One region of the Micromonospora inyonensis genome, then DNA from elsewhere that is predicted to be linked to it. Evidence: predicted binding sites of a transcription regulator. Region 1 holds the regulator's gene; the other holds the start of a gene.
What was found. The regulator HspR, encoded in region 1, represses chaperone genes until heat shock. The targets are predictions, from matches to a motif close to TTGAGTNNNNNNNACTCAA.
Positions count from the first base shown of each region.

Region 1 (11,146 bases):
TCCGCGCCGACCTCCTCCTTGAGCATCGCGCCGTCGGCCTGGAGCCGGGCCAGTTCCTCCTCCGCCTTCGCCAGGTCGGCCTTGAGCGCGGGAATCCGGCCGTACCGCAGCTCGGCGGCGCGTTCCAGCTCACCGTCCCGCTCGGCCCGCTCGGCCTCGCCGCCGAGCCGTTCCAGCTCCTCCTTGGCGGTGGAGAGCTTGGTGATGTGGTCCTTCTCCAGCTTCCAGCGGTCGGAGAGCGCGGTGAGCTGTTCCCGCTTGTCGGCCAACTCCTTGCGCAGCCGTTCGAGGCGTTCGGCGGAGGCCGCGTCCGGCTCCTTGGCCAGCGCCATCTCCTCGATCTCCAGCCGGCGTACCGCCCGCTCGATCTCGTCCACCTCGACCGGCCGGGAGTCGATCTCCATCCGCAGCCGGGAGGCGGACTCGTCGACCAGGTCGATCGCCTTGTCCGGCAGGAACCGGTCGGTGATGTAGCGGTCCGACAGGGAGGCGGCGGCGACGAGGGCGGCGTCGGTGATCCGTACCCCGTGGTGCACCTCGTAGCGCTCCTTGAGGCCGCGCAGGATGCCGATGGTGTCCTCGATGGTCGGTTCGCCGACCAGCACCGGCTGAAAGCGCCGCTCCAGGGCCGGGTCCTTCTCGATGTGCTCGCGGTACTCGTCGAGGGTGGTCGCGCCGACCATCCGCAGCTCACCCCGGGCCAGCATCGGCTTGAGCATGTTGCCGGCGTCCATCGAGCCCTCGCCCTTGCCCGCGCCGACCACGGTGTGCAGCTCGTCGAGGAAGGTGATGACCTGCCCGTTGGAGTTCTTGATCTCCTCCAGGACGGACTTCAGCCGCTCCTCGAACTGGCCCCGGTACTGCGCGCCGGCGACCATCGCGCCGAGGTCGAGCGAGACGAGCTTCTTGTCCCGCAGCGACTCGGGCACGTCACCGGCGACGATCCGCTGGGCCAGGCCTTCGACGATCGCGGTCTTGCCGACGCCGGGCTCGCCGATCAGCACCGGGTTGTTCTTGGTACGCCGGGAGAGCACCTGGATGACGCGACGGATCTCCGAGTCCCGGCCGATGACCGGGTCGATCTTGCCGTCGCGGGCGCTGGCGGTCAGGTCGACGCCGTACTTCCCCAGGGCCTGGTAGGTCTGCTCGGGGTCGGCGGTGGTGACCCGCCGGTCCCCGCCCCGGATCGTCGGGAAGGCGGCGACCAGGTTCTCCTCGGTGGCCCCGGCGGCCTTCAGCGCGTTCGCCACCGCGCCGCCGACCCGGGCCAGCCCGGCGAGGAGGTGTTCGGTGGAGGTGTACTCGTCGCCGAGCGGCCGGGCGATCTGCTCGGCGGCCCCGATGGCGTTGACGAACTCCCGGGACAGGCTCGGCTCGGCGATGCTGGAGCCGCGCGCGGCGGGCAGGCCGTCGATCGCCCGTACGGTGGCCCGGCGCAGCTCGACCGGGTCGGACCCGGCGGCGCGCAGCAGGCCGGCGGCGGTGGAGCCGGCGGTGTCCAGCAGTGCCAGCAGCAGGTGCCAGGGTTCGACGGTGGCGTGCCCGCGCTGGTTGGCGACGGCGACGGCACCGGTGATGACCTCGCGGCTCTTGGTGGTGAGGCGTTCCGTGTTCATGGGCTCCCCCGGAATCGGCGTGTCCACTGAGAGAGACACAACCAGAGTTGAGCCTATTCCACTCAACTTCTAAGGTGTGAGCCGAGTCACACGTAACGGTCAGCCGTGGACGAGAGCGACCCTGGTCCAACGCGGCGCGCCGAAGGAGAAGCTGGCCAGGACGACGTCGTCCGGCCCACGGCGCAGAGCGTCCCGTCGGCGAGCACCATGAGGTGGTGCTCCGCGGTGAGCGGCCAGTTCATCCGGTGGTACCGGCCGCCTGCCACCATCCCGGCCCCGTCCGGCCCGGTCACCACGACCATGCCGCCGCCGACCGGAACCACCGACCGGATCCGCTCCGGCCGGTCCTCGGGTTGCACCAGCTCCCAGCCCGGGCCGCCCTCCCGCCACAACGCCGGGAAGGACGTCCGGTCCGGGCGCTCCCCGACCAGCCAGGCCGTGCCCGTCGCGTCGATCACGGCCCGGAGCACGCCCACCTCGCCGTCGGGCGGGGACACCGCCAGCCGCCACCAGCGCCGACCGCCGTCGGGCGAGACTGCGGCGACCGGCCGGCCGTCGTGCACCCCGGCCACGACGATCCGGTCGTCCCGCGAGGCGACGGTGTTGATGCCGGGTACGTCCGGCTGCTTGGCCAGGGGACGCAACCGGCGGCCGTCCCACTCGGCGACCTTCCCGGTGGACTCCACGATCTGGAACCGCCCCTGTGCCCCGACCCAGAGCGGGGGCGTGGAGCGGGAGTGGGTGAAGGTGGCGCCGCCGTCGGTGGAGGTGTACCAGCCGTGCGGTTCGCTGAGCAGCACGAGCAGGCCGGGGGCGGTGTAGAGCTGCTGGTTGGCGGCGCTCGGGCGGGGATGCCGCAGCTTGCGCCAGGACCGGCCGCCGTCGGCGGTGCCGTAGAGCAGGGCCGGGCAGGCGGGAGCAGCCGGCTTCCCGTCGCACACGGCGAAGAGGGCGTAACCGTCCCGCGCGTCGGCGAACTCGACGTACGGCCGGTCGTACCGTTCGGACACCGCCACCCGCACCCGGCGGACCTCGTCGAAGGAGGCCGGCAGCGGCCCCGGTGCGGTCGTCGCCGGGGCCGACGGGGTCGGCGCGACCGGTGGACGCCTTCGGACGTCGCCGATCGAACACGCCGTCAGAACAGGCACGACCAGCAGCGTGACCAGCGACCGAGAAGATCTTCCGAGCATGGCCCTCCTTGGCGCCGGTGCCGTAGCGTGGCGCGCGTGCGAGTACGTGTCGAACAGACTGCCCTACCGGGGATCGGTGTACGTCACGACCTGTTGACGGAGTCCGGACGCCGGCTCGGCGTGGTCTCCCACCGCAACGGCCGGCGTGACCTCGTCCTCTACGACCCGGACGATCCCGATTCCTGCCAGCACGACATACCGCTGACCGACGACGAGGCGGAGGCGCTGGCCGACATCCTCGGCGCGTCGCTGATGCTCGGGCAGCTCACCGGGCTGCGGGAGCAGGCCGCCGGGCTGCTCACCGAGCAGATCGCCATCCCGGCCGGCTCGAAGTACGTCAACCGACGACTCGGCGACACGAAGGCCCGGACCCGCACCAGCGCCTCCATCGTGGCGGTGCTGCGCGGTGGCGAGGTGATCGCCTCGCCCGGACCCACCTTCCGCTTCTCCGCCGGTGACGTGGTGGTCGTGGTCGGCACCCGCAAGGGGCTCGACGGGGTCACAGCCATCCTGGCCGACAGCGACCCGGACGGCTGAGGCGCGGATGCACGACTCCACCACGCTGCTCGTCGAGGTCGGCGCGCTGCTGTTCCTGCTCGGCCTCCTGGGCCGGCTCAGCCGCCGCATCGGTCTCTCCCCCATTCCGCTCTACCTGCTCGCCGGCCTCGCCGTCGGTCACGGCGGCATCCTGGAGATGCACGCCAGCGAGGAGTTCTTCGCCGTCGGCGCGGAGATCGGCGTCATCCTCCTGCTGGTCATGCTCGGCCTGGAGTACTCGGCGAACGAACTGGTCGGCAACCTGCGCTCGGCGGCCCCGGCGGGTCTGATCGACGCCCTGCTCAACGCGCTGCCGGGCGCGGCCTTCGCGCTGCTGCTCGGCTGGGACTGGATCGCCGCGGCGGTACTCGCCGGCATCACCTGGGTCTCGTCGTCCGGGGTGATCGCCAAGGTCCTCGCCGACCTGGGCCGGGTCGGTAACCGCGAGACGCCGGTGATCCTCTCCGTGCTGGTCATCGAGGACCTGGCCATGGCGCTCTACCTGCCGCTGGTCACCGCGCTGCTGGCCGGGGTCGGACTGCTCGGCGGCGGGATCGCCCTGACCATCGCGGTCGGGACGGTGCTGCTGGTGCTGGTCGTGGCGATCCGGTACGGCCATCTCATCTCCACCGCCATGTCCGCGAAGGACCCGGAGGCGCTGCTGCTCGGGGTGCTCGGGATGACCCTGCTGGTCGCCGGGATCGCGGCGAAGCTCCAGGTGTCGGCGGCGGTCGGCGCGTTCCTGGTCGGCATCGCGCTCTCCGGTCCGGTGGCGCACCACGCCACCGAGCTGCTCACCCCGCTGCGGGACCTCTTCGCCGCGGTCTTCTTCGTCTTCTTCGGTTTGGTCACCGACCCCCGGGACATCCCGCCCGTCCTGCTGCCGGCGCTCGCCCTGGCCGTGGTCACGATGGGGACGAAGACGCTCACCGGCTACCTGGCCGCCCGACGGGCCGGCATCGCCGAACCCGGCCGCTGGCGGGCCGGGCTCGCGCTGGTGCCCCGGGGCGAGTTCTCCATCGTCATCGCCGGGCTGGCGGTGGCCAGCGGTGAGGTCCCACCGGGGCTGGCCGCGCTCGCCACCGCGTACGTGCTGATCACCGTGGTGACCGGTCCGATGCTGGCGCGCCTGCCGGATTTCGCCTGGTTCAAGCAGTGGTTGCGACGTCGGGCGGCGGCCCGGCGGCTGGAACCGCTGCCCACCCCGGACTGACTCGCGGTCGGCCGGGTGCGGTCCGCCCGTACGGGGAACCGGCCCGGCCGACGAACGCGATATCCGTCCCGCCGAGGTCTTCCGCCGCCGCGCGGGGCCACGCTACCGTTTCGCCCCAGCACACCAGGTCCCCGCGGACACCCGGTTCGCCCCCGCGGGCGCGAGCGGAAGGCTGCCGGTACGTGCCCGAGTCGACGTTTCCCGGCTTCGCCAACCCCGTCGACCCGTCCCCGGCGGAGCTAGGGGCGTGGGCGTACCAGCCGGACTCGGTTCCGCTGACCGCGATGCCCCCGGACTGGGACCTGCTCGTCGCCGGCGACCACCTGGTCCCGACCCTGTTCGAGCTGGCCATGGACCCGGCGTGCGCGGCCCGGCGGTTCGCCCTGCACTGCCTCTACATCTACGCCGCCGACGGCATCCGCACCCGGTTCCGCGCCCACTCGAAGCGTCGCCTGCGCAAGCTGGTCGAGCAGGCCGAGCTGACCGGGGACCAGCTGGTGCGCACCTGGGCCTACAACACCCGGGTGCTCATGGAGCGGCCCCACCTCTTCGACTACCACGACTGGTGTGAGGGCGGGCTGGTCCGGGAGAACCGCCGGATCGGCTGAGCGGGGCGGGCCGGAACCCCCCGTGGATTCCGGCCCGTGACTCAGGCACGTCCCCCGCGCTTTCGGCCCTTCCGCCGTGGTCCCGGCGGTGGTGCCGTCCGGTCCGGACCGGTCTCGTCACCCCCGTCGGCGTCCCGGCGTTCGACGGCCGGGCCGGGCCTCCCGGCGAACCGGCTTCCGGTGATCGCGTCGAACCGCTCCCGCACCATCCGGGCGACCCGGTCGAAGCGTTCCTCCGCCTGCCGGGCGACCTTCCTCGCCGGTTCCGCCATGACTCCCCCTCGCCGTCACCCGCCGGACCGGGCACGCTCGGCCGCGACGGTGGGCCCGGCTGGTGCGGACGGGACCTGGTTCCGAGGCTAGTCGGCGGGACCGGTCGGCGCGGCGGTTCCACGGAACGTGACCGCCGCCGTGGTTGCAGGGGACCCCTGCTCATCAGAAAGCGGTAACAGGGGACCCCTGCAACCACCACAGCGGCGGGGTTCGAGGTCAGTTGCCGGTGGAGCGGCGGGGCCGCCAGACCACCAGCGCGGTGGAGGTGCGGGTGGTGGGGACGATCTCCCGGCCAGGGAACCGGGCCATCGCCTCCAACTCGGCGATCCGCCGGTACGCGGCGTCCAGCTCCGCCTCCATCTCGGCGAGCCGGGCCTGAGCCTGCTCCAGGAGCTGCTCCAGACCGATGATCCGCTTGATGCCCGCCAGGTTCACCCCGTCGTCCTGGCTGAGCCGCTGCACCTCACGCAGCAGCACCACGTCCCGGACGCTGTAACGGCGACCGCCCCCGGCCGCCCGCCCCGCCTGCACCAGCCCGAGCCGGTCGTACTGCCGCAGCGTCTGCGGGTGCATCCCCGCCATCCGTGCCGCTACCGAGATCATCAGCACCTTGGCGTCGTAGGCAGGGTCACCCGAGCCGACGAACCCGTCCGCCATCCCGCTCACCTCCGCGTGTACTCCACCTGGCCAACCGAAGCGACGCACTGCTAACTGAAGCGACGCAACTGCTAACTGAAGCGACGCACCCGCGCGTCGAGATGTTCCCGAGCCGCCGGCGGGGTGTGCGCGGCCAACGTCTCCAATGCCGTACGGGCCTCGTCGGAGAGCCGGGCCGGGACCACCACGTCCAGGGTGACCAGCAGGTCACCGGCCTGCCCGTCGCGGCGGACCACGCCCTTGCCCCGGGCCCGCAGGACCCGGCCGCTCGGCGTGCCCGGCGGTACGCGTAGGGTCACCGCACCGTCCAGGGTGGGCACCCGGAGGTCGGTACCGAGCGCCGCCTCCGCGAAGGTGATCGGCACGCTCAGGGTCAGGTCGTCCCCGGTCCGTCCGAACAGGTCGTCCGGGCGCACCTTCACGTGTACGAAGAGGTCACCCGCCGGGCCGCCGCGCTCGCCCGGCTCACCCCGGCCGGCCAGCCGGATCCGCTGGCCGTCGGCCACTCCGGCAGGGAAGCGGACATTGAGGGTGCGGGTCTTGGTGACCCCGCCCGTGCCCCGGCACTCGGGGCACTTCTCCTCGACGATCGTGCCGACGCCCTGGCAGTTGCGGCACGGCTCGGCGAAGCTGAACGACCCCTGGTTGCGGGTCACCATCCCGGAGCCGTGGCACTGCGGGCAGGACACCGGCCGGGTGCCGGGCTTGGCCCCGTCCCCGTGGCAGGTGTCGCAGACCCCCGGGGCGCGCAGCGTCAGCGGGATGGTCACCCCACGGACCGCGTCGGAGAAGTCGAGCGCGACCTCCGCCTCGACGTCGCGCCCCCGCGCCGGGCCCCGCCGCGCCGGGCCGGCCCCGCCGCCGCCGGAGAACACCGAACCGAACAGGTCGGAGAAGTTGGCGCCGCCGAACCGGCGGTCACCGCCGCCCGCACCGCCGAACAGGTCGGAGACGTCGAACGGCGCGCCGCCGCCCGCGCCCCGGGCGCTGCGCCGGAACGCGCCCGAGCCGAACAGCGTGCGCATCTCGTCGTACTCCCGGCGGCGCTTGTCGTCGGAGAGCACGTTGTACGCCTCGGAGGCGGCCTTGAACCGCTCCTCCGCCCCGGGGTCGTCCGGGTTGTGGTCCGGGTGGGACTCCCGGGCCAGTTTCCGGTACGCCTTCTTGATGTCGTCCGAGGAGGCGGACTTGTCCACGCCGAGTACGGCGTAGAAGTCCTTCTCCAGCCAGTCCTTGGAACTCACCGGTCCACCCCCTTCCACCCGACGTGCACCGGGCCCCCCGCCCACCCGGTGTCGGTGGACGGGAGGACCCGGTCACGGTCTCGTACTACTCCGGATCGGCGACCGCGACCATCGCGGGCCGCAGCAGACGCTCGCCGAGCTGGTAGCCCCGGCGCATCACCTGGACGCAGGTCGGCTCGCTGACCTCGGCCGAGGTCTGGTGCGCGACCGCCTCGTGCCGGGTCGGGTCGAAGGGGTCGCCCTGCTCGCCGAAGACGGTGAGTCCGAACTTGCCCAGTGCCGTGGTGAGCTGCTCGGCCACCGTGCCGAACGGACCCACCAGGTCGCCGTGCTCGCGTGCCCGGTCGAGGTCGTCGAGGATCGGCAGCAGCGCGGTGAGCACCGCGCCGGTCGCCTGCTCGCCGACCAGGGCCCGGTCCCGCTCGACCCGCTTGCGGTAGTTGGCGTACTCGGCCGAGACCCGTTGCAGGTCCCGGGTGCGTTCCTCCAGCTCCGCCCGGAGCGCCTCCAGCTCGGCCCCGAGCGGGGCGGCCGGACCGCCGTCGGCCGGTCTGGCCGGGGCGTCCACCACCGGCGCGCCGTCCGCTGGGGACTCGGTGACGGTCGAGGAGACCTCGTCGACCATCACCTCGGTCTCCTCCACCAGACCCGCCGCGGACTCGGCACCGTCCCCGGTGGAGTCGGCCGGCGTCCCGGAGGCACCCGCCACCGAACCGGGGGTCTCCTCCGGGTCGACGGCTCGTGGCTTGTCCGTCATGCGGCTACCTCAATCCCTCTGCCGTGGGGTCGTGACGGGGCGGGACGTCACTTCTTCCCGTCCTCGTCGACGATCTCGGCGTCGACCACGTCGTCGGCACCGGCCTGGGCACCGCCCGGCGCGCCACCGGCGGCCCCGGCCGCGCCCGGCTGCTCGCCCTGCTCACCCTGCTGCTGGGCGTAGAGCAGCGAACCGGCCTGCTGGGAGACCTGCGCGAGCCGCTCGTGGGCCGACTTGATCTTCTCGAGGTCCTGGCCGCCGAGCGCGCCGCGCAGCTCGCCGAGCGCCTCGTTGATCTGGTCGCGGGACTCACCGGGCAGCTTGTCCCCGCTCTCGGCGAGGAACTTCTCGGTCTGCCACTGGAGCGCCTCGGCCAGGTTGCGGGTCTCGGCGTCCTCGCGACGGCGCTTGTCCTCCTCGGCGTGCTCCTCGGCGTCCCGGCGCATCCGCTCGATGTCATCCTTCGGCAGCGACGAGCCGCCGGTGATGGTCATCTTCTGCTCCTTGCCGGTGCCCAGGTCCTTGGCGTGCACGTTCACGATGCCGTTGGCGTCGATGTCGAAGGTGACCTCGACCTGCGGCACGCCGCGCGGCGCCGGCGGGAGCCCGGTCAGCTCGAAGGTGCCGAGCTTCTTGTTGTAGGCCGCGATCTCCCGCTCGCCCTGGAAGACCTGGATCAGCACGGACGGCTGGTTGTCGTCGGCGGTGGTGAACACCTCGGACCGCTTGGTCGGGATGGTGGTGTTCCGCTCGATCAGCTTGGTGAAGATGCCGCCCTTGGTCTCGATGCCCAGGCTCAGCGGGGTCACGTCGAGCAGCAGGACGTCCTTGACCTCGCCCTTGAGCACACCGGCCTGGAGGGCCGCGCCGACGGCGACGACCTCGTCCGGGTTGACGCCCTTGTTGGGCTCCCTGCCGGTGAGCTGCTTGACCAGGTCCGTCACGGCCGGCATCCGGGTGGAGCCGCCGACCAGGATCACGTGGTCGACGTCGGAGACCTTGATCCCCGCGTCCTTGACGGCCTGCTCGAACGGGCCCTTGCAGCGGTCCAGCAGGTCCTGCGTCATCCGCTGGAACTCGGCGCGGCTGAGCGTCACGTCCAGGTGCAGCGGGCCGGCCGCACCGGCGGTGATGTACGGCAGGTTGATGTTGGTGTTGGTGGCGGCGGACAGCTCGATCTTGGCCTTCTCGGCGGCCTCACGGAGCCGCTGGAGGGCCATCTTGTCCTGGGCGAGGTCGATGCCGTGCTCGCCCCGGAACGTCTTCACCAGGTGGTCGATGATCCGCTGGTCCCAGTCGTCGCCACCGAGCTGGTTGTCACCGCTGGTGGACTTGACCTCGACGACACCCTCGGCCAGCTCCAGCAGGGAGACGTCGAAGGTGCCACCGCCGAGGTCGAAGACCAGGACGGTCTGCTCCTTGGAGCCCTTGTCAAGCCCGTACGCCAGGGCGGCGGCGGTCGGCTCGTTCACGATCCGCAGCACGTTGAAGCCGGCGATCTCACCGGCCTCCTTGGTGGCCTGGCGCTGGCCGTCGTTGAAGTACGCCGGGACGGTGATCACCGCGTCGGTGATCTGCTCGCCCAGGTACGCCTCCGCGTCCCGCTTGAGCTTCATCAGCGTGCGAGCCGAGATCTCCTGCGGGGTGTACTTCTTGCCGTCGATGTCGACGGTCCAGTTGGTGCCGATCTCCCGCTTGACCGACCGGATGGTCCGGTCCGGGTTGGTCACCGCCTGACGCTTGGCGACCTCACCGACGAGCACCTCGCCGTTGCGGGCGAACGCGACGATCGACGGGGTCGTACGCGAGCCCTCAGCGTTGGCGATGACGGTGGGCTCACCGCCCTCGAGAACGCTGACGCAGGAGTTCGTCGTGCCGAGGTCGATACCGACCGCACGTGCCATCTTCGCTTCCTCGCTTCGTAACGTTGAGCAGGTGACGGGCACCGCCCGGAGAGCACCCACCGCAAGTTGAGTGGACTTGACTCAATAGTGCCATGCCCGTCGCGATCGTCAAGTCGAGGTTGAGTCGACCCGACGCAACCTCCACCACAGGGACCCGCTGTTGTCTTCCCTTGCCCCGGTCGGGCACGCTTTAGCGGTGACGACGCACGGGGATTCCGCCACCCACTCCGGCGCGCCCGCCGTCGCCGCCCGCACCGGACCAGCCACCGCCGCGGAGGACCCGCCCGGGACACCCGGGGGCGACCTGCCGGCCGCCCTCGCCGGCCTGCGCGCCGCGACCGAGGCTGCCCGGTTCCCGCTCGCCCTGCCCTCGGCCGAGCCGGCCCGGCGCAACGCGGCCGCCCTCACCGACCAGCTCGACGACTACCTCCTGCCCCGGCTCGCCCGACTCGACGCCCCGCTGCTGGTGGTGGTCGGCGGTTCCACCGGCGCGGGCAAGTCGACCCTGGTCAACAGCCTGGTCCAGGCCCGGGTGAGCGCCGTCGGGGTGCTCCGGCCCACCACCCGGTCCCCGGTGCTGGTCTGCAACCCGGCCGACTCGGTCTGGTTCCGCCAGGGTGAGCTGCTGCCCGGACTGACCCGGACCAGCGAGCCCAGCGAGGACCCACGCGCCCTGCAACTGGTCACCGCGCCCGCCCTCCCGCCCGGCCTGGCCTTCCTCGACGCACCGGACATCGACTCGGTGGTCGACGCCAACCGGGCGCTGGCCGGGCAGCTCCTCGCCGCCGCGGACCTCTGGCTCTTCGTCACCACCGCCGCCCGGTACGCCGACGCGGTCCCCTGGGAACTGCTGCACAACGCCCGCGCCCGGGGCGCGGCCATCGCCCTCGTCCTGAACCGGGTGCCGCCGGAGGCCGTCGAGGAGGTCTCCGCCCACCTCGCGGAGATGCTCGCCAGCCACGATCTCGGCGCGGCCCCGCTCTTCGTCCTTCCGGAGACGCAGGTCGACGGGCAGGGATTGCTGCCGGAACGGGTGAGCGCGCCGTTGGGCGAGTGGTTCGCCCGACTCGCCGCCGACGCCGAGGCCCGCGCCGCCGTGGTCCGGCAGACCCTCGACGGCGCGCTCGCCGCACTCGGCCCGATCACC
Region 1 covers NZ_FMHU01000001.1:1,616,956-1,628,101, reverse strand. Annotated here, with positions in the region: gene clpB (ATP-dependent chaperone ClpB) at 1-1,616, opposite strand, end outside; gene GA0074694_RS07380 (beta propeller repeat protein) at 1,703-2,764, opposite strand; gene GA0074694_RS07375 (cation:proton antiporter regulatory subunit) at 2,843-3,343, shown strand; gene GA0074694_RS07370 (cation:proton antiporter) at 3,351-4,556, shown strand; gene GA0074694_RS07365 (hypothetical protein) at 4,739-5,164, shown strand; gene GA0074694_RS07360 (hypothetical protein) at 5,206-5,436, opposite strand; gene GA0074694_RS07355 (heat shock protein transcriptional repressor HspR) at 5,654-6,094, opposite strand; gene dnaJ (molecular chaperone DnaJ) at 6,166-7,338, opposite strand; gene grpE (nucleotide exchange factor GrpE) at 7,424-8,095, opposite strand; gene dnaK (molecular chaperone DnaK) at 8,143-9,999, opposite strand; gene GA0074694_RS07335 (GTPase domain-containing protein) at 10,196-11,146, shown strand, end outside.

Region 2 (11,146 bases), on a different contig from region 1:
ACGGGCACCATGGAGATCCTGCTGGCCGACGGTGAACACGGCTTCACCTTCGACTACACCCTCGGAGGCTGACGTCGCGGCGGTCCGGCCGGCGGTCGGGCCTCCTCCTCCGGGAGGGTGAGGGGTTTCCCCGGACCCGACCCGGGGCGTACCCGGGGATCGGCCCGCGGCAGGAGGAAAGTGTCGGTCCCACCGCATAGATTCGGGGTCATGAGGCAGCGCAGTGACCGGCTCGAGGTCGAGGTCAGCATCGGTGAGCGGGCGGTCGACGTGCGGGTGGCCGGCGAGATCGACATCGCCACGGTGGCCCAGTTCCGGTCGGTCCTCTGGGCCCAGCCACCCCGGCCGGTGCTGCGGCTCGACCTCTCCGCCGTGCCGGTCTTCTCGGCCCCCGCGATCCGCACCCTGGTCGCCGCCCACCTGGGCGTCCGGGCCCGGGGCGGGGAACTGGTGCTGGTCGATCCGCACCCGATGATCCTGCGGGTACTGCGCGGTGCCGGCCTGCACCGGGTCATCCCGGTGGCCGAGGCCACGCCGCGACTCACGCTGCCGGCCGGGCGACCACCGGCGGAGGCCGTGGACGCGTCGCGGGAAGGCCGGCGTGCCGACGTCCCGACCCCGGCCGACGCCGTGCCCTCCGTCCCGGGTCCGGGACGGCGGTCCTGGGCGGCCACCGACGTGTCCCGCTCCCGGACGCCGGTCGACCGGCGACCGGCGGACCCGACACCGGTGGGCCGGACGTACCCGGCCCTGTCGTACCGACCCCTCGCGGCGGTCTGACCGGCGGCCCACCCCGACCCTGCGGACGGTCGGGGCCACCGGCGTGCCGACGGCCCCGACCCCCAGGTCAGCGGACGCCGAGCAGGTCGACCACGAAGACCAGCGTCTCGCCCGGCTTGATGACGCCGCCGGCACCCCGGTTGCCGTAGCCCAGGTGCGGCGGGATGGTGAGCCGGCGCCGGCCGCCCACCCGCATCCCCACCACGCCCCGGTCCCAGCCGGCGATGACCTGGCCGGCGCCGAGCCCGAAGTCGAAGGTCTCGCCACGGTTCCAGGACGCGTCGAACTCGCGACCGGTGGAGTGCGCCACCCCGACGTAGTGCACGCTGACCAGCTGCCCGGGCTCCGCCTCGGGGCCCTCGCCCACCGTGATGTCCTCGATGACGAGATCGGCGGGCGGGGCACCCTCGATCGGGCCTACCTCGGGCTTGTTCATCCTGGCTCTCCTGCCTCGCGGGATCACTGTCCCGGTCGATCCTGCCGGATCGTCAGCAGCCGATATCCGGCAGGACGGTGGGACACGACGCGGCGGACGTCACCGGGTGGTGACGTCCGCCGTGGTGCCGGTCTGCGGTCAGCGCAGCCAGGGGAACCGCTGGACGAGGGGGAGCTTCGCCCAGGCCCGGCCGAGGCCGAGGGTGTCACCCGGCGGCGACCAGCGCGAGACCGGCGAGCAGGGCCGCGTTGATCAGGTGATCGTCCATGAAGGGGTTGTTCTCGGGAGGCAGGACGACGGTCCACATCATCACGTAGAGCAGGCCGCCGGCGACTGCCGCGATCCGCATCCCGATGCCGAGCAGCAGGGCCACGCCGAGGCCGAGCAGGCCCGCCATGAACAGCCAGTCGGCCCAGACCGCACCGGCGATGTCGTGGTAGAGGCCCTGGAACGGTCCCTCGGCGCCGAAGGCCAGGAAGCCCTTGGTCGGGCTGCCACCGTCGATCCAGGCGTTCTTCGCCTCGGTGGCGAAGCCGAGACCGAAGGTCTTGTCCAGGAAGGCCCAGAGGAAGGTCCAGCCCAGCGCGATCCGGATCCCGGCGAAGACGTACCGCGCGGCCCTGGTCCGGGCGGTCCCCGGCGTCGGCGTCCCGTCCTGGTGGGTTCGGGTCGGCGTCACCGGAGTGGTGGTGCGGGCGGTGTCCCGTTCGATCGTCGCGGCCATGGTGTCCACGTCCTTCCTCGTGCCTCGCACCGCTTCCCGGTGGCATCTCCATTCCACTCCGGCCGGGGTGTCGGGAGCAGGGGCGACCGGTCCCTGGCCGGGCGGGACCTTCGCCCTCTTCGCACGGGACCTCCGCGGGCCGGAGGTCCCGGTGTCCTGCGGTCCCTTCGCCTCTGCCCGCCCCCGGGCGGCCGCCGTAGCGTCGGCACGGACGACAGGGAGGTCGCAATGAGGACGTGGCAGGTGAGCGACGTGATGACCGCGGAGGTCGCGGCGGTCGGCGAAGAGACCCCGTACCGGGAGATCGTTGATCTGCTGATCCGGCGGGGGATCAGCGCGGTTCCGGTGGTGGATGGGTTCCGCCGGGCGTCCCTGCCGGCCGCTGCCCGGCTGATGGATCGCGAACAGGTCAAGCGACTGCCGGTGCTGGACGACCTTGGCCGGCTCGTCGGCATCGTCACCCGTTCCGACCTGCTGCGCGTGCACCTGCGCCAGGATGCGGAGATCCGCGAGGACGTGGTGCAGGAGGTGCTGCGCCGGGTGCTCGCCGTCCAGGACGGGCTGGTCACCGTCCGGGTGCGGCACGGCGAGGTGACCCTCGACGGTCGGGTCGACCGGCGCAGCTCCGCCGACCTGGCGGTCCGCCTCGCCGGGCAGGTCAGCGGGGTGACCCGGGTGAACAGCACGCTCGGCTACGAGCAGGACGACACCGTCGTCCTGGAGCAGGAGGCCGGGATCACCCCGGTGGCGTGACCGTCGTCCGGCCGCGCCCGCGCCGGACACCTGGGCGGCGGTCGACCGGAACGGGCTCGACGAACCGGCTCGCCCGACGGATCAGGCGGGTCGAAGCCGGCTCGGCCGACCGGCCGTGCCGGCCCCGTCGACCGTTCGCCCCGGGTGCGTCATCCGCCGGGTGAGCTGGGCCGCGAGCACCTCGGGTGCCTCGGCCAGCGACGGCCCGTACCAGGTCAGGTGCCGGCCGGAGAGCAGCGCGCAGGGCACGCCCGGGAATGCCTCCGGGCCGTCCTCGGCGGTGAACCGGTACGGCTCGTCCGGCAGCACCACCAGCTCCGGCCGGTGGTCGCGCAGCTCCTCCAGACCCGGCCGCGGGTAGCGTTCCGGATGGTCGGCGTAGACGTTGCGCAGGCCGAGCCGGTGCAGCACGTCCCCGGCGAAGGTGTCACCGCCCAGCACCACCCAGGGCCGGCGCCAGACCGGCACGACCACGCGGAGGATCCCGACCGGGGCGGGTGGCGTCGCCCAGGCGTGGCGGGGGGCGGCCAGCCACGCCGGTTCGCCGGGCGCGCCGAGGGCGGCGAGCAGGTCGCCCAGCTCGGTGAGAGCCTTCGGTACGGTCCGCGGGTAGGTGACCCGTACCGGCACGCCGGCCGCGACCAGCGCGTCGGCGTCCTCGTGGCGGTTCTCCTCGACGTTGAGCAGCACGACGTCCGGACGGAGTGCGAGCACCCGGTCGAGGTCGGGGTACTTGCTGCCGCCGACCCGGGTGACCGCCAGACCGGCGGGGTGGGTGCACCAGTCCGTCGCGCCGACCAGGACCCCGGGCAGGGTGAGCGCCACCGCCTCGGTGAGCGACGGCACCAGGGACACCACCCGCACGCGCGTACCTCCCGAATCCCGACCACTCGCCAGGTTCGATGATGCCCGATCCGGCTGTGGCCCGTTGCACCGCTTCTACAACGTTGTAATACTCCCGGTGGCACCCCGAGGAGGCGGTATGCGACACGAAGCGAGTACGACGTCCACGGCCCCGGCGCGCGACGCCGAGGAGGTCGACGAGACACCGGTGGAGGCGCTCGGCGACCTCTACCGCGACGGGATCACCGCCTGTCGGGGCGCGTTCCCGGCTGAGTGGGTCGACCAGGTCCGCGAGGACGTCGACACGGCGTTCGCCGAGGCCCGGTCCCGCCCCGACGGCGCGGTCGGCCGTGGCCCGCAGCGCTGGTACGTGGAGATCCATCCCGAGCAGCTGCGCGGCTTCGTCGACCTGGTCACCCATCCCTGGGTGGTGGGGGTCTGCCGGGCGGTGCTCGGGCCGCGCTACGAGATCGTCGAGCTGGGCTCCGACACCCCGTTCCCGGGGGCCGCCTACCAGCCCTGGCACCGGGACTTCCCGATGCCCGACGAGACCCGGCGGCAACGGCGGCTCACCTCACTCGCCTTCAACCTCACCACCGTCGACACGGTGGAGGAGATGGGCCCGTTCGAGATCGCCCCCGGCACCCAGTGGGACGACCACGCCGACTTCGACCACGGCATGTTCCCGCCCCGGGAGCGCTATCCCCGGTACGAGCGACGCGCGGTGCGCAAGTACCCGAAGCGCGGCGACGTCTCGGCCCGGTCGGCGCTGACCATCCACCGTGGCACCCCGAACGTCTCCACGGTCGCCCGACCGGTGCTGGTGATCGGCGTCGACGCTCCCGGCGCGGGCAACGCCGCCCGGCACGACATGGCCGTCACCCGGGGCTACTGGGAACGCCTGCCGCCGCTGGTCCGCGAGCATCTGCCCTGCCCGGTGGTGGAGACCCTGACCCCGATCCGGCAGAAGCACACGATCGAGGGACTGGTGATGGGCGTCTGAGCCCAGGACCGGCGGCCTCCGCCACCGGACGGCATCACTGATCCCTTTCCGGTCGCCGGCCGCCGGCGGGCGCGGCGGGGTCTCGATCCCCGGGCGCCGGGCCGTGTGGGGAATGAGCCGGATCGGCTCGTCCCGGGCCGGTCGGAGCGGTGACGGGAAAGGACATCGTCCGTAATCGACATCTTTCCCGGGAACGGGAATGCCGCTCACGGTCGCCGGTGCCTTCCGGTCGGCGCTCCCGCCGTTTGCCGCCTGGCGGATCCCGTGGTCGACGCGGATATCCCGCCACGGTGGACCCACGACCGCACCGACCACGACGCCGTCCGGACCCGTCGTCCGCCGGTGGCCGACCGCCGACGCCGACGCCGGTGCGGCGGCGACCGCGCCAGGTCGGCCCTGGTCAGCACACGTGGAAAGCGGGGGCGCGGGTTCGGGGGCGGGCGGAAGGGTGGCCCGGCCGGCGCTGGTGATTTCCCAGCGTGACGCCCGGGCTCCGGATGGTAATCGATGGTTGGTCAGCGGTTCTTGTACGCCTCGACGACCGACACCGGGATGCGGCCACGCTCGGAAATCTCGTAGCCGTTCTTCACCGCCCATTCGCGGATCGCCCGGTTCTGCTCACGATCCATTCCGGACGTTGCCGGACGACCCGGACGCCGAACTCCCCGGTTGCTCTCCACGACGCCCCGACCGATGCGACGGCCAGCGGTGATGTACGGGTCCAAGGCCTTGCGCAGAACCCCGGCGTTTTCGTCCGACACATCGATGGTGTACATGACACCGTCGAGCCCGAACTCGACCGTCCGGTCGGCCTTTCCGCCGTCGAGGTCGTCGGTGAGAACTGTGATTACTTTCCTGGCCATCGTCCATTACTCCTTGTGCGTGGCGGGGTGTGGCTAAGAGTTTGACGTATCGCACCGCAAATCCGCAACAATGCGTGGCCCTCGGCATTCCATGGCGCACACCAAGCGGGTGAAAACTCGCCCTGACATGGAAATTGCCAGTCGGGCGGTCGGGCCCGGCTGTCGCCGAACCCACCGGACGCGCCGCCGACGGTCGTCCGCTGCACGGTTCGTTCCGGGGCGCGCCGTTCCCCGGCGGTCGTGGCGTGGGTCACACGGTGGAACAGGGCGGACGTGGCGCGACTTGAGTCAGGCACGCTCAAGTCAACGCTTTGGCAGGTGTGCGATGGCAACTCTTCCGGTACTGCCCCTGACCGACACCGTCCTGCTGCCGGGCATGGTCATCCCGGTGACCCTCGACCCGACCACCCAGGCCGCCGTCGACGCGGCCCGCGCCACCGGCGACCAGAAACTGCTCGCCGTGCCCCGTATCGACGGCGAGTACGGCCCGGTCGGCGCGGTCGCCACCATCGAGAAGGTCGGTCGGCTGCCCAGTGGGGAACCGGCGGCCGTCATCCGGGGCCTGACCCGGGCCCGGATCGGCTCCGGCGTCCCCGGACCCGGTGCCGCCCTCTGGGTCGAGGCGACCGAACTGCCCGAACCCGCTCCCGCCGGCCGGGCCCGGGAACTCGCCCGCGAGTACCGGGCGCTGATGACCTCGGTGCTCCAGCAGCGCGGCGCCTGGCAGGTCATCGACGCGATCGAGCGGATGACCGACCTGTCGGAGCTCGCCGACTCCGCCGGCTACGTCTCCTGGCTGACCCTGGCCCAGAAGACCGAACTGCTCGCCGCGCCGGATGTCACCGCCCGACTCGACCTGCTCGTCGGCTGGGTCCGCGACCACCTCGCCGAGCAGGAGGTCAGCGAGCGGATCAACAACGACGTCCGCGAGGGGTTGGAGAAGTCCCAGCGGGAGTTCCTGCTCCGCCAGCAGCTCGCCGCGATCCGCAAGGAACTCGGCGAGGACGAGCCGGACGGCTCGGCCGACTACCGGGCCCGGGTCGAGGCCGCCGAGCTGCCCGAGAAGGTCCGCGAGGCGGCGCTGCGCGAGGTCGGCCGTCTGGAGCGGGCCAGCGACGCATCCCCGGAGGCCGGCTGGATCCGCACCTGGCTGGACACCGTCCTGGAGATGCCGTGGACGACCCGTACCGAGGACGACACCGACCTCGCGGCGGCCCGTGCGGTGCTCGACGCCGACCACGCCGGCCTGGCCGACGTCAAGGACCGCATCCTGGAGTACCTGGCGGTGCGCAACCGGCGCGCCGAGCGCAACCTCGGCGTGGTCGGCGGACGCGGCTCCGGCGCCGTACTCGCCCTCGCCGGCCCGCCCGGCGTCGGCAAGACCAGCCTCGGCGAGTCGGTGGCCCGTGCCCTCGGGCGACGGTTCGTCCGGGTCTCCCTCGGTGGTGTCCGCGACGAGGCCGAGATCCGTGGCCACCGGCGCACCTACGTCGGCGCGCTGCCCGGCCGGATCGTCCGCGCCCTGCGCGAGGCCGGCTCGATGAACCCGGTGGTGCTCCTCGACGAGGTCGACAAGCTCGCCGCCGGTTACGCCGGCGATCCCGCCGCCGCCCTGTTGGAGGTGCTCGATCCGGCGCAGAACCACACCTTCCGCGACCACTACCTCGAAGTCGACCTCGACCTGTCCGACGTGCTCTTCCTGGCCACCGCGAACGTGGTCGAGAACGTCCCCGGCCCGCTGCTGGACCGGATGGAGCTGGTCACCCTGGACGGCTACACCGAGGAGGAGAAGGTCGCCATCGCCCGGGACCACCTGCTGCCCCGGCAGCGGGACCGGGCCGGACTCACCGCCGACGAGGTGACCGTCACCGACACCGCTCTGGCCCGGATCGCCGCCGAGCACACGCGCGAGGCAGGTGTCCGGCAGCTCGACCGGGCCCTGGCGAGGATCCTGCGCAAGGTCGCCGTGACGCTGGCGACCGAGGCGGGACCGGTCCACGTCGACGTCGACGACCTGGCCCGTTACCTCGGCCGGCCCCGGTTCACCCCCGAGTCGGCGGAACGGACCGCCGTCCCGGGTGTGGCCACCGGCCTGGCGGTCACCGGAGCCGGGGGTGACGTCCTCTTCGTCGAGGCGACCAGCATGGACGGCGAACCGGGGCTGACCCTCACCGGACAGCTCGGCGACGTGATGAAGGAGTCCGCGCACATCGCGCTGTCGTACCTGCGCTCGCACGGCCGCCAGCTCGGCCTCGACCCGAACGCCCTCGCCGGACGGCGGATCCACCTGCACGTGCCGGCCGGCGCGGTGCCGAAGGACGGGCCGAGCGCGGGCATCACCATGGTCACCGCGCTCGCCTCGCTGGTCAGCGGCCGACCGGTTCGTCCCGAGGTCGGGATGACCGGCGAGGTGACCCTCTCCGGTCGGGTACTGCCCATCGGCGGGGTGAAGCAGAAACTGCTCGCCGCGCACCGGGCCGGCCTGACCGAGGTGGTCGTCCCGGCCCGCAACGCGCCGGACCTCGACGACCTGCCGGACGAGGTCCGCGAGGCGCTGACCGTACACATCCTGGCCGACGTGGCGGACGTGCTCGCCGTGGCGTTGCGCCCTGCCGACGCCGACGCCGACGCCGACGCCGACACCCGCACCGGTCCCGCCCTCGCCGCCGCCTGACGCGGGTGGGGTGGTAGCAGGGGACCCCTGCTACCACCCCACCCCGGGGGTCAGCGGTTGTCGCGGTCGCGGCGCACGGTTGCCTTGCGCCCCTTGATGGTGCTGCCACGCAGCCCGGCGATCACCTCGTCGGCGACCGACTGCGGCACCTCCACCAGGGAGAACCGGTCGGCGATCTCGATCGAGCCGATGTCCCGTCCGCTGATCTGGGTCTCCCCGGTGATCGCCCCGACCAGGTCCTGCGGGCGGACCCCGGCCCGCCGGCCCAGCCCGATGAAGACCTGGGTCGTGCCGCCCGTGCGGGGACGGGCCGGTCGGCGCTCGCCGCGTCCCTCGTACCCCGGCCGGACCTCGCGGGGAGCGCGGACCGGGACCTGCGGGATCTCCTCCTCGTCGTCGGCTCCCGGCCCGGCGGCCTCGTGCGCGAGTTTCACCGCCGCGAGCGCGACCTCCATCATGTCGAACTCGTCGCTGAGCGACTCCACGATCACCCGGAACGGCTCCAGATCGTCCTCCAGCAGGCTCTCCCGCAGCGCCGCCTGGGTCAGCTCCAACCGGCGGGTACGCAGGTCGGCGACCGTGGGAATCTTGTCGATGACGATCCGCTGGCCGGTCACCCGTTCGATGGTCTTGAGCATCCGGTGCTCACGCGGCTCGGCGAGGGTGATCGCCACGCCTTCCCGTCCCGCCCGGCCGACCCGGCCGATCCGGTGCACGTACGACTCGGGTGCCGACGGGACGTCGTAGTTGACCACGTGGGTGAGCTGCTCGACGTCCAGCCCCCGGGCCGCGACGTCGGTGGCCACCAGCAGGTCGGCGGTGCCGGCGCGCAGCCGTCCCATCACCCGGTCCCGCTGCTCCTGGCTCATCCCGCCGTGCAGTGCCTCGGCCCGGTAGCCCCGGCCGTTCATCGTCTCGGTGAGGCGGTCGACCTCCTCCCGGCTACGGCAGAAGACGATCGCCGCGGTGGGGGACTCCACGTCGAGGACACGCCCCAGCGCCGCCGGCTTGTGGGCCCGCGCCACGATGAACGCGCGCTGGCGTACCAGGGGCGTCTCCCCGGCCACGGTGGGCTCCCGGGCGATGAGGATGCGGACCGGGTCGGTGAGGTGCTGCCGGGCCATCCCGTCGATGCGCGCCGGCATCGTGGCCGAGAAGAGCACCGTCTGCCGCTGCGCGGGCGCGTGCTCCAGGATCGCCTCGATGTCCTCGGCGAAACCCATGTCGAGCATCTCGTCGGCCTCGTCGAGCACCACCGTGGCCAGCCCGCCCAGGCGCAGCGTGCCCCGGGCGATGTGGTCCAGCGCCCGGCCGGGCGTCGCCACCACCACGTCCACCCCGGTGTCCAGGGCCCGCAACTGCCGCCCGATCGGCTGCCCGCCGTAGATCGGCAGTACCCGGACCCCCAGTTCCCGCCCGTAGCGGTGCAGCGCCTCGGAGACCTGCACGGCCAGCTCCCGGGTCGGGGTCAGCACCAGCGCCACCGGGTCACCCGAGGTTCGCTCGGCCGGGAGCCGGTTCAGCAGGGGCAGCGCGAACGCGGCGGTCTTGCCGGTGCCGGTCGCCGCCTGGCCCAGCAGGTCACGACCGGCCAGCAGGGGTGGGATCGCCTCCCGCTGGATCGGGGTGGGCTCCTCGTAGCCGAGGGAAGCCAGCGCGCCCAGCAGTTCGGGCCGCAGCCCGAGGTCGGAGAAGGCGCTCGCCGGATCGGAATCGCCCGGACCGGTCGGAGCGGACGTTGGTTCGGGCAGTACAGGTGCGGAACTCATGTGCCAAGCCTTCCATCACCCCCGGTGTCAGGTTGCGGCGACCGGGCACATCGAGGGCGCCGTCCGCCGGGGACCCGGGTACGCCGGTGCGGACGACGCCCGACCGGGCGTCGTCCGCACCGTCCGGCCCCTTCGACGGGGCCACGGCGTCCCGCTGCCATCCGGATCACCGCGTGGGTCCGGACACCCCCGATCGGCAGTCGGGACGGACGGCTCAGAGAGTCAGCAGGACCGTGACCCCCACGGCGGTGTCGAAGACGGCGCACCACTCGGCGTACCCGCGTGGCACCACCCGGTTCAGGCGGTGGTGCACGACGTCCCACGCCGAGTGGGCCAGCCAGCGGCCGCCACCAGCCAGGTGGCGAGCGGCTCGGCGGCGGTCGCCGCGGCCGCCGCCAGGCCAACCCAGGCGAGCATCCCGGCCACCTGCACGGCGAGCATCCGGCGGTCACCCAGCCGACGCCGGTACGCGCCGATCACCAGGTAACCCGCCGGCAGCACCAGCACGAACCACGGATTGGGCACGACCGGCGCGAACACCATGTCGACCGTCACCAGCAAGGCCAGCAGGGTCGGCCAGCGTCGCCGCAGCAGCCGGAGCAGGGGCCCCGCCGCCGGGGCCGGAGCGCCCGCGTGAACGTGCTCGCCACGGCGGTGCCACACCACGGCGACGGTCGCCGGCACCATCAGCAGGTGCGCGCCGAGGGTCAGCACGTCCGCGTCGACCAGCCCGGCCCACCACGGTACGGCGAGCAGCGTCAGCGGCAGCACCATCGCGGCCACCATCTCGCCCACCCCGGACCACGGGTGCCCCCGGTGCCACATCCACACCGTCATCCCGATCGCCATGTCGAGGGCCATGACCAGCATGCCCACGTCCGGCCGGGCGAGCAGGTCGGGTCGGCCGAGGCGGTCGGCGGCCCCCGCCCAGAGCGGGTCGAGGAGCAGCATCCCCGCCACCATGGCGGCGAGCATCTCCAGTACCGGCCGGAGCAGCCGGCGTCGACCCGCCACCGGCTCGGCCACGGGGGGCGTCCCGGTCGTCGTCCGGGCCACGGGAGGCGTTGCCGTCGTCGTTTCGCTCATGTGTCGAGCCTGCGGCGTACCGGACCCGGAACCCATCCGCGCGGTGTCACCGGTGGGCCGTGCGAAACGCCCGGCGTACAGGTGCGTGCCGGGCCTGACGGGCGGGCCGTCGTTCTCCTAGCATCGGGGCCGTGCCGACCACTCCCCCCGACCCGGACCGCTGGCTGCGCCGGCACGGACGGTCACCCTGGTGTCGTTGGCCGGCGGGCTGTGGG
Region 2 covers NZ_FMHU01000002.1:2,067,477-2,078,622, reverse strand. Annotated here, with positions in the region: gene GA0074694_RS23720 (DUF3224 domain-containing protein) at 1-72, shown strand, start outside; gene GA0074694_RS34335 (anti-sigma factor antagonist) at 211-780, shown strand; gene GA0074694_RS23710 (FKBP-type peptidyl-prolyl cis-trans isomerase) at 848-1,216, opposite strand; partial or broken gene GA0074694_RS23705 (hypothetical protein) at 1,355-1,949, opposite strand; gene GA0074694_RS23700 (CBS domain-containing protein) at 2,169-2,693, shown strand; gene GA0074694_RS23695 (helical backbone metal receptor) at 2,775-3,557, opposite strand; gene GA0074694_RS23690 (phytanoyl-CoA dioxygenase family protein) at 3,676-4,539, shown strand; gene GA0074694_RS23685 (histone-like nucleoid-structuring protein Lsr2) at 5,055-5,402, opposite strand; gene lon (endopeptidase La) at 5,728-8,076, shown strand; gene GA0074694_RS23675 (DEAD/DEAH box helicase) at 8,127-9,845, opposite strand; gene GA0074694_RS31950 (hypothetical protein) at 10,143-10,931, opposite strand.
Region 2: the regulator HspR is predicted to act here: its motif matches at 5,686-5,704, upstream of lon (endopeptidase La).